Regions from separate parts of the Halomonas alkalicola genome, predicted to be linked through region 1. Evidence: predicted binding sites of a transcription regulator. Region 1 holds the regulator's gene; each other region holds the start of a gene.
The links. Region 1 encodes sigma-54, which starts transcription at its own class of promoters, with help from an activator protein. Its sites were predicted from a motif close to TGGCACNNNNNTTGCTNT; they were not measured.
Positions count from the first base shown of each region.

Region 2: B6N23_RS05950 (nitrate reductase) is a predicted target of sigma-54. The motif match lies at 1,780-1,797, and genes of this name have one in related genera.
Region 3: B6N23_RS09560 (amino acid ABC transporter substrate-binding protein) is a predicted target of sigma-54. The motif match lies at 2,349-2,366, and genes of this name have one in related genera.

Region 1 covers NZ_CP131913.1:941,735-945,488, reverse strand. The annotation lists gene rapZ (RNase adapter RapZ) at 1-214, opposite strand, end outside; gene B6N23_RS04555 (PTS sugar transporter subunit IIA) at 258-722, opposite strand; gene hpf (ribosome hibernation-promoting factor, HPF/YfiA family) at 730-1,038, opposite strand; gene B6N23_RS04545 (RNA polymerase factor sigma-54) at 1,209-2,621, opposite strand; gene lptB (LPS export ABC transporter ATP-binding protein) at 2,776-3,507, opposite strand; gene lptA (lipopolysaccharide transport periplasmic protein LptA) at 3,516-3,754, opposite strand, start outside.
Region 2 covers NZ_CP131913.1:1,248,010-1,251,763, reverse strand. The annotation lists partial or broken gene nirB (nitrite reductase large subunit NirB) at 1-74, opposite strand, end outside; gene B6N23_RS05955 (NAD(P)/FAD-dependent oxidoreductase) at 76-1,404, opposite strand; gene B6N23_RS05950 (nitrate reductase) at 1,929-3,754, shown strand, end outside.
Region 3 covers NZ_CP131913.1:1,998,245-2,001,998, reverse strand. The annotation lists gene ribA (GTP cyclohydrolase II) at 1-563, opposite strand, end outside; gene hemE (uroporphyrinogen decarboxylase) at 760-1,836, shown strand; gene B6N23_RS09565 (VanZ family protein) at 1,829-2,206, shown strand; gene B6N23_RS09560 (amino acid ABC transporter substrate-binding protein) at 2,435-3,463, shown strand; gene B6N23_RS09555 (amino acid ABC transporter permease) at 3,577-3,754, shown strand, end outside.

The DNA.
Region 1 (3,754 bases):
CGGGAAAGCTCTGCAGGGCCTGCGGCAGGTTGCGGGCGTCGATGCTGACGGCGATGGAGGAGCGTGGCGACTCCGAACTACCCAGCTCATCGACCAGCGAGCCGAGCAGCATGGCCGGGAGGTTGTCGATGGCGTAGTAGCCGAGATCCTCCAGGGCCTGCAGCGCGATCGACTTGCCCGAGCCGGAGCGGCCGCTGATGATCACGAGCTGCATGGGGGATCTCCTGGTCGTCAATCTGGCCGGGTGCCCGTGGGCGCTATCCCTGCCGTCGAATCGCCTCGATGAGCCTTTCGTGGAGCTCGCGCTGGCTTTCGCTGCGGCGCAGCCCGCTGCGGGTGTCGGCGTCGTTCATCACCCCGCCCACCTGGGCCAGCAGGGCGAGGTGGGCGTCATCGGCCTCCTCGGGGACCAGCAGCACGAACACCAGGTCGACGGGTTCGCCGTCGATGGCGTCGAAGTCCACCGGCTCGGCCAGCTTCAGGAAGCCGGCGATGGGGGCCTTGCAGTGGGGGCTTCTGGCGTGGGGGATGGCCACCCCGTTGCCGATGCCGGTGCTGCCCAGGCGTTCGCGCCCGATCAGCCGGCTGAATACCTCCTGGCTGTCGAGGCTTGGCGTATTCTGGGCGATGAAGGTGCTGAAGAACTCCAGCACCCGTTTCTTGCTGCCCCCGGGCACGCCGAACAGGGTGCGCTCCGGGGGCAGGATGGCTTCCAGTGACATGATGGGCTCAGCGAGCGCCGGCGCCCTGGGCGCGGGCCTGGGCCTTCTCCTTGTGCTTGACCAGCTGGCGGTCCAGCTTGTCGGCCAGGGCGTCGATGGCGGCGTACATGTCGCCGTCCTGGGCTTCGGCATGCAGGTCGGCGCCGGCGGCATGCAGGGTGCAGGCGGCGTGCTGGCGCTCCTTCTCCACGGACAGGGTCACCTGCACGTTGGTGATGTTGTCGTAGTGGCGCTCCACGCGAGCCAGCTTCTCGTCCACATAGCCACGCAGGGCATCGGTCAGTTCCACATGATGGCCGGTGATATTGACTTGCATGACACGCTCCTTGCTCGTTGGTTGTGGGTCGATTGTAACCCTTTTTCCTGCCTTGCATACCCCCCGGCCTGACGCCGCCGTGGCGGGCCTGATGCAGGTCATCGAAGCGTCTCCCGGCGGCGGCCGGCACGGGACGCGGCCGCCGCCCCGAGGCATGCTGGGAGATGGGGTCAACGCAGCCGCTTGCGCTCGCTGGAGGAGGGGATGCCCATGGCTTCGCGGTACTTGGCGACCGTGCGGCGGGCCACCTGGATGCCGGCCTCCTCGAGCAGGGTCACCAGCTTGCTGTCGGAGAGCGGCTTGCGCGGCGGCTCCTCCTGGATCAGCTTGCGGATCCGTGCGCGGATGGCGGTGCTGGAGTGGGCGTCGCCCTCGCCGTTGCCGCCCACCTGGCTGGAGAAGAAGAACTTCAGCTCGAACACCCCCCGGGGAGTGTGGATGTATTTCTGGGTGGTGACCCGGGAGATGGTCGATTCGTGCATCTCCACGGCCTGGGCGATGTCGGCCAGGATCAGCGGCTTCATCGCCTCCTCGCCCTGCTCCAGGAAGTCGAGCTGGCGGGCCATGATCTCGCGGCCCACCCGCAGCAGGGTGTCATTGCGGCTGGAGAGGCTCTTCATCAGCCAGCGCGCCTCCTGCAGGTGGTCCTTGAGGAACTGGTTGTCCTGGCTCTTGTCGGCGCGGCGGATCAGCGCCGCGTAGTCGGGCTGGATGCGCAGACGGGGCAGCGCCTCCTGGTTGAGCTCCACGTGCCAGCCGCGGCTGTCCTGGCGTGCCACCAGGTCGGGGATCACGTAGTCGTTCTCGAGGCTGGAGTAAGCGCTTCCGGGGCGCGGGTCCAGGGAGCGGACCAGGGCGATGGCCGTTTCCAGGGCGTCGTCGTCGAGGCCGAGGCGGCGCTTGAGCAGGCGACGGTCGTCGCCGGCCAGGGCCTCGAGGAACTGGCGCACCAGGCGGCGCGCCTGGGGCAGCAGCGGGGTGTCGTCGGGCAGGGCGGCGAGCTGCAGCATCAGGCACTCGCGCAGGTCCCGGGCGAAGACGCCGGTGGGCTCGAACTGCTGCAGGCGCAGCAGCACCTGCTCCACCTCGGCGCTGCGCAGCCCGCCGAGCCCCTGGGACTTGAGGCCGTCGCGGATCTCGTAGAGGGATTGCGCCAGGTAGCCCGCGCTGTCCACGGCATCGATCAGGCTCTCGGCGATCTGCTGCTCGCGGGGGTCGAGGTCGGTCATCGCCAGCTGCCAGGCCAGGTGGCCCTGCAGGCTCTGTGCGCTCGCCTCGCGCTCGAAATCGGGGCCCTCGCCGCCGGCCGGCGCCCCCAGGTCCTGGTAGGTGTCCGACCAGTCGCTGTCGGTGCTGAGCTCGTCGGGAATCTCGCTGGCCCAGTCGTCCTCGGGGGCCTCGCTCACCGCCTGCTCGCCGAAGCCCTCGTCGAGCTCCAGCATGGGATTTGACTCCAGGGCCTGCTGGATCTCCTGGCGCAGGTCGAGGGTGGAGAGCTGCAGCAGGGCAATCGCCTGCTGCAACTGGGGCGTCATGGTCAGCTGCGTGCCGACGCGGAGCTGAAGGGAGGCTTTCATGGCCATCGTGATCGTCTGCCCTCTTGTGCCGGGAAGTGGCCGGAAGGCCTCACCCTAGCGCGGGCGACGCGGGCATGCAAGCGCTTGTTAAGCAACTTCTGTGCCACCCGCAATCGGTATGCCGTCATCTAATAACGACAGGCATATCAGGGGATTGTGGTCAGAGCCGGAAGTCCTCGCCCAGGTAGACCTCGCGCACCCGCTGGTTGGCGAGGATCGCCTCGGCGTTGCCCTCGGCGATGATCTTGCCGTCACCGACGATGTAGGCGGTGTCGCAGATATCCAGAGTCTCGCGCACGTTGTGGTCGGTGATCAGCACGCCGATGCCGCGGGCCTTGAGCTGGCGGATGACCCCCTTGATCTCGCCCACCGAAATGGGGTCGACGCCGGCGAAGGGCTCGTCGAGCAGGATGAAGGCGGGCTCCGTGGCCAGGGCCCGGGCGATCTCCACACGCCGTCGCTCGCCGCCGGAGAGGCTCATGCCGAGGTTGTCGCGGATATGGGTCACGTGAAACTCCTCGAGCAGCTGCTCGAGGCGGGCGCGGCGCCCCTCACGGTCGAGATCCTTGCGGGTCTCGAGGATCGCCATGATGTTGTCGGCCACCGACAGCTTGCGGAAGATCGACGCCTCCTGGGGCAGGTAGCCGATGCCGGCCCGGGCGCGGGCGCGCTGGTGCATGGCGGCCCGGGACAGGTCCAGGCCGTCGATGGCCACCTCGCCGGCGTCGGCGCGCACCAGCCCCACGATCATGTAGAAGGAGGTGGTCTTGCCGGCGCCGTTGGGGCCGAGCAGGCCGACGATGCTGCCCTGGCGGATGGCCAGGCTGATGTCCTGGACAACGCGGCGACGCTTGTAGCTCTTGGCCAGGTGGCGGGCATGGAGGGTCTTCATGGGCGGCCTTACTGCTCGGGCTGTAGGGTCATGCGGATGCGCTGGCGTCCTTCGACACCCTCGCCCTCGCTGCGGGCCTGGACCACGCGGCGGTCGAGGAAGTACTCCAGATAGCCGCCGTCGAAGGTATCGCCGCCCTGGTGCAGCTCGGCGCGGTCGATCAGCTCCATACGCCGCTCGGCCACGTGGTAGATGATGGTGCGGCCCCACCCGCGCACCATGGGCTCTGAGGGGTCGGGCTGCTGCT
Region 2 (3,754 bases), 310 kb from region 1:
TCTACCAGCTGTTCGACCAGGTGGTGGCCGACCATGCCGTTGCCGATGATGATCAGGTGCGGTTGTGTAGACATGTCAGGCGGCCTCCTTCTCGGGGCGGGTCTGAGTGGGGGAATCCTCGGGCTTGGGTGAGGCGTCGAGTGAGGCGTCGAGTGAGGCGTCGAGCAGGGCGTCGGCGTCGGCCGCGCCCAGCAGCAGCGCGGGTCGGCAGGGGGTGAGATCGCGTCCGGCCAGGGCCTGGGCGAAGTACCAGGGACCCGGGGCGGTATCGCCATAGAGCACCGCTCCCTCCAGGGGGCCCTCGCGCAGCAGGAGCCGGCGGTAGTCGCCCTGATCGGGGTCGTGGTAGGCGAGCACCTCGTGCTCCTCGCCCGGCTCGGTGGGGCCGAAGGCATAGAGGGAGACGCCGCTGACCTTGAGCCGGGTGGCGCTGGGGCGCTCCGCGTAGCCGCCGACCGCTTCACCGGCGAGGTGGGCGGCGAGCACCTCGACCTGGCGCCAGATCGGCTCCACCAGGCCATAGGTGTGCTGTTCGAACTGGCAGCATTCGCCGAGGGCGAAGATCGCCGGGTCGGAGGTGGTCAGGTACCCATCCACCCGGATGGCGCGGTCCACCGCCAGGCCGGCGGCTCGCCCCGGCTCGACGTTGGGCGCGATGCCGATGGCCACCACCACGCAGTCGGTGGGCAGGCGGCGCCCCCCCTCGAGGCAGACGGCGGCGACACGGCCCTGGCCATCGTCCTCGAGGGCGGCCAGCCGGGCGCCGGTGATGACCTCGAGCCCGCGGCCGACGAGCTCCTGCTCGAGCAGGCCCGCAGCGGTGGCATCGAGCTGGCGGTTCATCAGGTGCTCCGCCCGCTGCAGCAGGGTGACCGCCATGCCGCGCTTGCGCAGCCCCTCGGCGGCCTCCAGGCCCAGCAGGCCGCCACCGATCACCACGGCGCTGCCGCCGCGGCTGGCGCAGTCGGAAAGGGTGGCGGCATCGTTCAGGTCGCGGAAGGCATGGACGCCCGCGAGCCGGATGCCGGGCAGCGACGGCAGCGCCGGGCGCGAGCCGGTGGCCAGCACCAGGCGGCCATAGGCCAGGTGGCGTCCGGCATCGGTGGTCAGGCGTTGCGCCTGACGATCGATCTCGGTGACGCGCTCGCCGAGGATCAGCTCGATGCCCTGCTCGGCATACCACTCGGCCGAGCGCAGGGTCAGGGTGTCGCGCTCCAGTTCGCCGGCCAGCAGCGGCGAGAGCAGGATGCGGTTGTAGGCGGGAGTGGGCTCCTCGCCGATCACCGTGATGCGGGCAGGCCTGGCCGGCTGCCTGAGTAACGCTTCCAGCAGCCGGTGGCTGGCCATGCCGTTGCCGACGATGACCAGTGGGTCCTGGGGTGCCTGGGTGCTGTGCGGAGGCATGGAGCTCCTCCTCTGCCTGTGGGTGAACGCAAAAGGGCGCCTCGACCCCGTCTCGTGGAGAGACGGGTGCGAGGCGCCCTTGCCTGATGTTCGTTGACGGGCGATCGCCGTTGATCGCCGTCTGAGCAGACCCATCAAGAATCTCGCCAGCAGGCGGTTGTCGCGCCATACATTTCGTTTAATCAATGGGTTGCCGAGGCCTGGCGGCGGCGTGGCGGGAGAGGGCGGGTGCCGGGGGAGCGCCTCGCTGGTGCAGCAAAAGGGGGGTGTGCACCGCGATGAGGCAGGTTTCGGCGGCGTCGACCCGGCGCGAGGTGGCACCCCGTGGCGGGCACGGCGCGAAAAGCCAGGCGTCAGGCACGGGGTAGGGCGGGTTGGCACCCCGCTTGCATCGCCCTGGGTATCCATAAGGCGCCATGTCGGCGCCTCTCGGGGCAACGACGCCCGCCGCTTCCTGGCCAGACCGGGACGCGGCGGGCGTCTGCGTTCATGGGCCTTGGAAACGACAACAGCAGGAGACTGCCATGCGGCACATCAGCACCACCTGTCCCTACTGCGGCGTCGGCTGTGGGGTCCGGGCGACCCTGGCGGACGGGCAGCTGACCGCGGTGGCCGGCGATGCCGACCATCCGGCCAACTACGGACGCCTCTGCGTCAAGGGCTCGGCGCTGCACGAGACCCTGGGCGAGCAGGGCCGGCTGATGCGGCCGCGGGTGGACGGCCGCGAGGTGGCGTGGGCCACGGCCCTGGATGCCGTGGCCGAGCGGCTGGCGGCCACCCGTCGCGAGCATGGCAAGGAGGCGGTGGCCGCCTACCTCTCGGGCCAGCTGCTCACCGAGGACTACTATGTCGCCAACAAGCTCTTCAAGGGCTTCATTGGCACCCCGCACCTGGATACCAACTCGCGGCTCTGCATGGCCTCGGCGGTGGCCGCCCACCGGCGCGCCTTCGGCGCCGATGCGGTGCCCTGCAGCTACGAGGACCTGGAGGAGGCCGAGCTGGTGGTGCTGGTGGGGTCCAACCTGGCCTGGAACCACCCGGTGCTCTACCAGCGCCTCAAGGTGGCCAAGACCCGCAACCCGCTGATGCGAGTGGTGGTGATCGACCCCCGGGTCACCGACAGCTGCGAGATCGCCGATCTCTACCTGGGTCTTCGCCCCGGCAGCGATGCCCGGCTGTTCAACGGCCTGCTGGCCTGGATGGCCGACCGGGGCAGGCTCGATGCTCTCTATCTGGCGCGCCATACCCGGGGGCTGGACGCGGCCCTGGCGGCGGCCCGGGAGGATGACGTTTCGCTGGCGGCCGTGGCCGCCGACTGCGACCTGGACCCGGAGCGCCTGGAGACCTTCTACTACTGGTTCGCCAGCCAGCTCCACGTGGTGACCCCCTTCTCCCAGGGGATCAACCAGTCCAGCAGCGGCACCGACAAGGGCAATGCGATCATCAACTGCCACCTGGCCGGCGGCAAGCTGGGCCTGCCCGGGGCCGGCCCCTTCTCGATCACCGGCCAGCCCAACGCCATGGGCGGCCGCGAGGTGGGGGGCCTGGCCAACCAGCTGGCCGCCCATATGGACTACGACAGCCCCGGCGCCATCGATCGGGTCACCCGCTTCTGGTCGACGCCCTCGCTCACGCCGAGCCTCCCCGAGGCCCCCGGCCACAAGGCGGTAGACCTGTTCGAGGCGATCGAGCGCGGCGAGATTCACGCCCTGTGGATCATGGCCACTAACCCGGCGGTGAGCCTGCCCCGTGCCGACCGGGTACGGGCAGCGCTCGAGCAGTGCCCGCTGGTGATCGTCTCCGAGTGCGTCGCCGACACCGACCTGCTGGCGTACGCCGACATCGTGCTGCCGGCATCCTCCTGGTCGGAGAAGGACGGCACCGTGACCAACTCCGAGCGGCGCATCTCCCGCCAGCGCGGCCTGCTGCCGCCGCCGGGGGAGGCGCGCCACGACTGGTGGATCATCTGCGAGGTGGCCCGCCGGCTGGGCTACGGTGAGGCCTTCGCCTACGCGCACCCGGCGGAGATCTTCGACGAGCACGCCCGGCTCTCCGGCTTCGAGAACCTTCCCGGCACTCCGGGCGAGCGGCTGTTCGATATCTCCGGGCTGGCCTGGCTCGACCGCGCCGCCTACGACGCCCTCGCACCCATCCAGTGGCCGGTCACGGCCGCCGCGCCCCGCGGCACCGCGCGGCTGTTCGAGGAGGGCCGCTTCGCCACCCCCGACGGCCTGGCCCGCCTGGTGCCGGTGCGCCCCCGCGGGCCCGAGCAGGCGCTCTGCGCGGCGCGACCGCTGCGCCTCAACACCGGGCGCATCCGCGACCAGTGGCACACCATGACCCGCACCGC
Region 3 (3,754 bases), 1.1 Mb from region 1:
CCGGCCTTGGTGGAGAGGTACTGCTCGTTGTGGGGGTTGAGCCCGGTGGTCAGCGGGACGCGTTCCGCGATGTGCACACCGGCGCTGGTCAGGGCCTCGACCTTGCGCGGGTTGTTGGTCATCAGCCTGAGCGAGGCAATGCCCAGGTGCTCGAGCATCGGCACGCAGAGATCGTAGCGACGCAGGTCGGCGCCGAAGCCAAGCTGCTCGTTGGCCTCCACGGTATCGGCCCCCTGATCCTGCAGGTGGTAAGCGCGGATCTTGTTGAGCAGGCCGATGCCGCGCCCTTCCTGGCGCAGGTAGAGCAGCACCCCGCGCCCCTCGTCGGCGATGCGCTTGAGAGCCTCCTGGAGCTGGTAGCCGCAGTCGCAGCGCATCGAGAAGAGGGCGTCGCCGGTCAGGCACTCGGAGTGGACCCGCCCCAGCACCGGCTCGCCGTTGGCCACGTCGCCCAGGGTCAGGGCGATATGGTCCTTGCCGGTGGCCTCGTCCTCGAAGCCGTGCATGGTGAAGGTGGCCCAGGGGGTGGGCAGTCGAGAGGCGGCGATGAAGCGAATCGTCACTGGGTACCTCGGTATCAGGCCGCGGGCGGTGCCGCAGAGTGGTGGGCCATTCTAGCAGGAACGGCGGCGTGGCTCACGGGCGCGTTGAGATCAGGCCGAGCCGGCGCCGCCGCCACCGTGGAGCTTGGCCTCGGTCAAGCCTGGCGTGCGGTGATGCGCTACAATGGCGCGACATTTCCCGTGGATGACCGCCTGCATGGAACTCAAGAACGATCGCTTTCTGCGCGCCCTGGCGCGTCAGCCTGTCGACCGCACCCCGGTATGGATGATGCGCCAGGGCGGCCGCTACCTGCCGGAGTACCGCGCCACCCGCGCCGAGGCCGGCGACTTCATGGATCTCTGCCGCAACCATGACCTGGCCTGCGAGGTGACCCTGCAGCCGCTGGAGCGCTATCCGCTGGACGCGGCGATCCTCTTCTCGGATATCCTCACCATTCCCGATGCCATGGGCCTGGGGCTCTACTTCGAGACCGGCGAGGGACCGAAATTCCGCAAGCCGGTGCGCACCGCCGAGGACGTGGCGGCGCTCAGCGTGCCCGACGCCGAGCGCGACCTGGACTACGTGATGCGGGCGGTCTCCACCATCCGCCGCGAGCTCAACGGCCGGGTGCCGCTGATCGGCTTCTCCGGCAGCCCCTGGACGCTCGCTACCTACATGGTGGAGGGCAGCTCCAGCAAGGACTTCCGCCACGTCAAGACGATGCTCTACGACACGCCCAGCGTGATGCATGACCTGCTCGACACCCTGGCCACGGCGGTCACCGAGTACCTCAACGCCCAGATTCGCGCCGGCGCCCAGGCGGTGCAGATCTTCGACACCTGGGGCGGGGCGCTCTCCACCCCGGCCTATCTGGAGTTCTCGCTGCGCTACATGGAGCAGATCGTCGCCGGCCTGATCCGTGAGCACGACGGGCGCAAGGTGCCGGTCATCCTGTTCACCAAGAACGGCGGCCAGTGGCTCGAGGACATCGCCCTGGCGGGCCCCGATGCGGTGGGCCTGGACTGGACGACGGAACTGTCCGATGCCCGCGCCCGGGTCGGCCACAAGGTGGCCCTGCAGGGCAACCTGGACCCCAACGTGCTGTTTGCCCGTCCTGCGGCGATTCGTGCCGAGGTGGCGCGCATCCTCGACAGCTACGGCGCGGGGCCCGGCCACGTCTTCAATCTGGGCCACGGCATCAGCCAGTTCACCAACCCGGACAACGTCACCGCCTTCATGGAGGCGCTGCACGAGCTGAGCCCGGCCTACCACCGCCGGATCCAGCATGGCTGAGAGGCCCCTGCTGACCTGGCTTGAACGTCTGCACGACCGGCGCCGCCTTTGGGCGGCGCTGGCCGTTCTCGGGGCGCTGGCCATCGCCCTGGGCAGCCTGACGCCGGGCAGCCAGATGCCCTCGAACCTGCCGTGGGACAAGCTCAACCACTTCATCGGCTATGCGGGCCTCGCCGGGCTGATTGGCCTGGCCGGGGTGCGCCTGCCGCTCGCCTTCCTGGTTGCCGTGCTCTACGGCATCGCCATCGAAGTCGCCCAGATCCCGGTGCCGGGCCGCAGCGGCGGCGACTGGGCCGATATCCTCGCCAACTCCCTCGGTGCTACCTTCGCGGTGCTGCTGCTGGCAGCCTTCCGGCGCTGGCTGCGCTGAGCCCCTGCCCAGGCGACGTTCGGCCGTGCATGCACCCGAATGGTGAGCGGCTTCGCGCGGCCGCCCGAAACGGGGCGCTGCACGTGGGTGGGGCCGCCGCCGCTTGCGTTGAAATGGCGCGATCGCGGCAGGCTAACCGGGCTGGAACGATCCTTGCTAGTGTCCAGAGACGTGCTCCGGCACGTCTCAACAATGGACAACGATCTCATCTAGCGAGGGACGATCCCCATACTGAACAAGAAGAACAAGCTGATGCTGCTGGCCTCCGCCGGCGCCCTGACCCTGGCCGCCGCCGGTGTCGCCCAGGCCTCCACCCTGGAGGAGACCCGCAACCGCGGGGCGGTGCAGTGTGGCGTCAGTGACGGCCTGCCGGGCTTCTCGGCCCCGGATGACGAGGGCGAGTGGCAGGGCCTGGATGTCGACGTCTGTCGCGCCGTGGCCGCCGCGGTCTTCGGCGACGCCGAAGCGGTGCGCTACGTGTCGCTCAACGCCGTGGAGCGCTTCACCGCGCTGCAGTCCGGCGAGGTGGACGTGCTCTCCCGCAACACCACCTGGACCACCACCCGCGACACCACCCTGGGCCTCAACTTCACCGGGGTGACCTTCTACGACGGCATCGGCTTCATGATCCACACCGAGATGGGCATCGACAGCGCCAAGGAGCTCGACGGGGCGGCGATCTGCGTGCAGTCCGGCACCACCACCGAGCTCAACGTCGCCGACTACTTCCGCGCCAACGGCATGGAGTTCGACCCCATCGTCTTCGATACCTCCGAGCAGACCGTGGGCGGCTATGAGGCCGGCCGCTGCGACGTGCTCACCTCGGATACCTCCCAGCTGGCCGCCCTGCGCATCCAGCTCTCCGATCCGGACGCCTCCAAGATCCTGCCGGAGATCATCTCCAAGGAGCCGCTGGGGCCGGTGGTGCGCCAGGGCGATGACCAGTGGTTCAACATCGTGAAGTGGTCGCTGTTCGCCATGCTCAACGCCGAGGAGATGGGCATCACCAGCGACAACGTCGACGAGATGCTCGAGTCCGATGACCCGGACATCGCGCGCCTGCTGGGCCAGGACGGCAACTACGGCGAGGGCATGGGCCTCTCCGCCGACTGGGCCTACCAGATCGTCAAGCAGGTGGGGAACTACGGCGAGAGCTTCGAGCGCAACGTCGGCATGGACTCCCCGCTGGAGATCGAGCGCGGGCTCAACGCCCTGTGGACCGACGGCGGCATCCAGTACGCTCCGCCGATCCGCTGAGCCCGGAGGCCGGGGCGGCACCCCTCGCCCCGGCGCCTTCCCCGCTGGCCGTCCCGGCAGATCCGGGGCGGCCGGCGTGAATCCTGCTTGACGGATCCAGGCGGAGACTTCCCATGTCCGTTCGACACCCGGCCCGCCGCCCCGCGGGCCCACGCCCCCCGTTCTGGCGCGACCGCGCCAAGCGGGCGCTCTTCTTCCAGGTGCTGCTGCTGGCCGCCGTGGCGGCCTTCCTGCTCACCATCATCGGCAACACCCAGGACAACCTTGCCGCGCGAGGCATCACCACCGGCT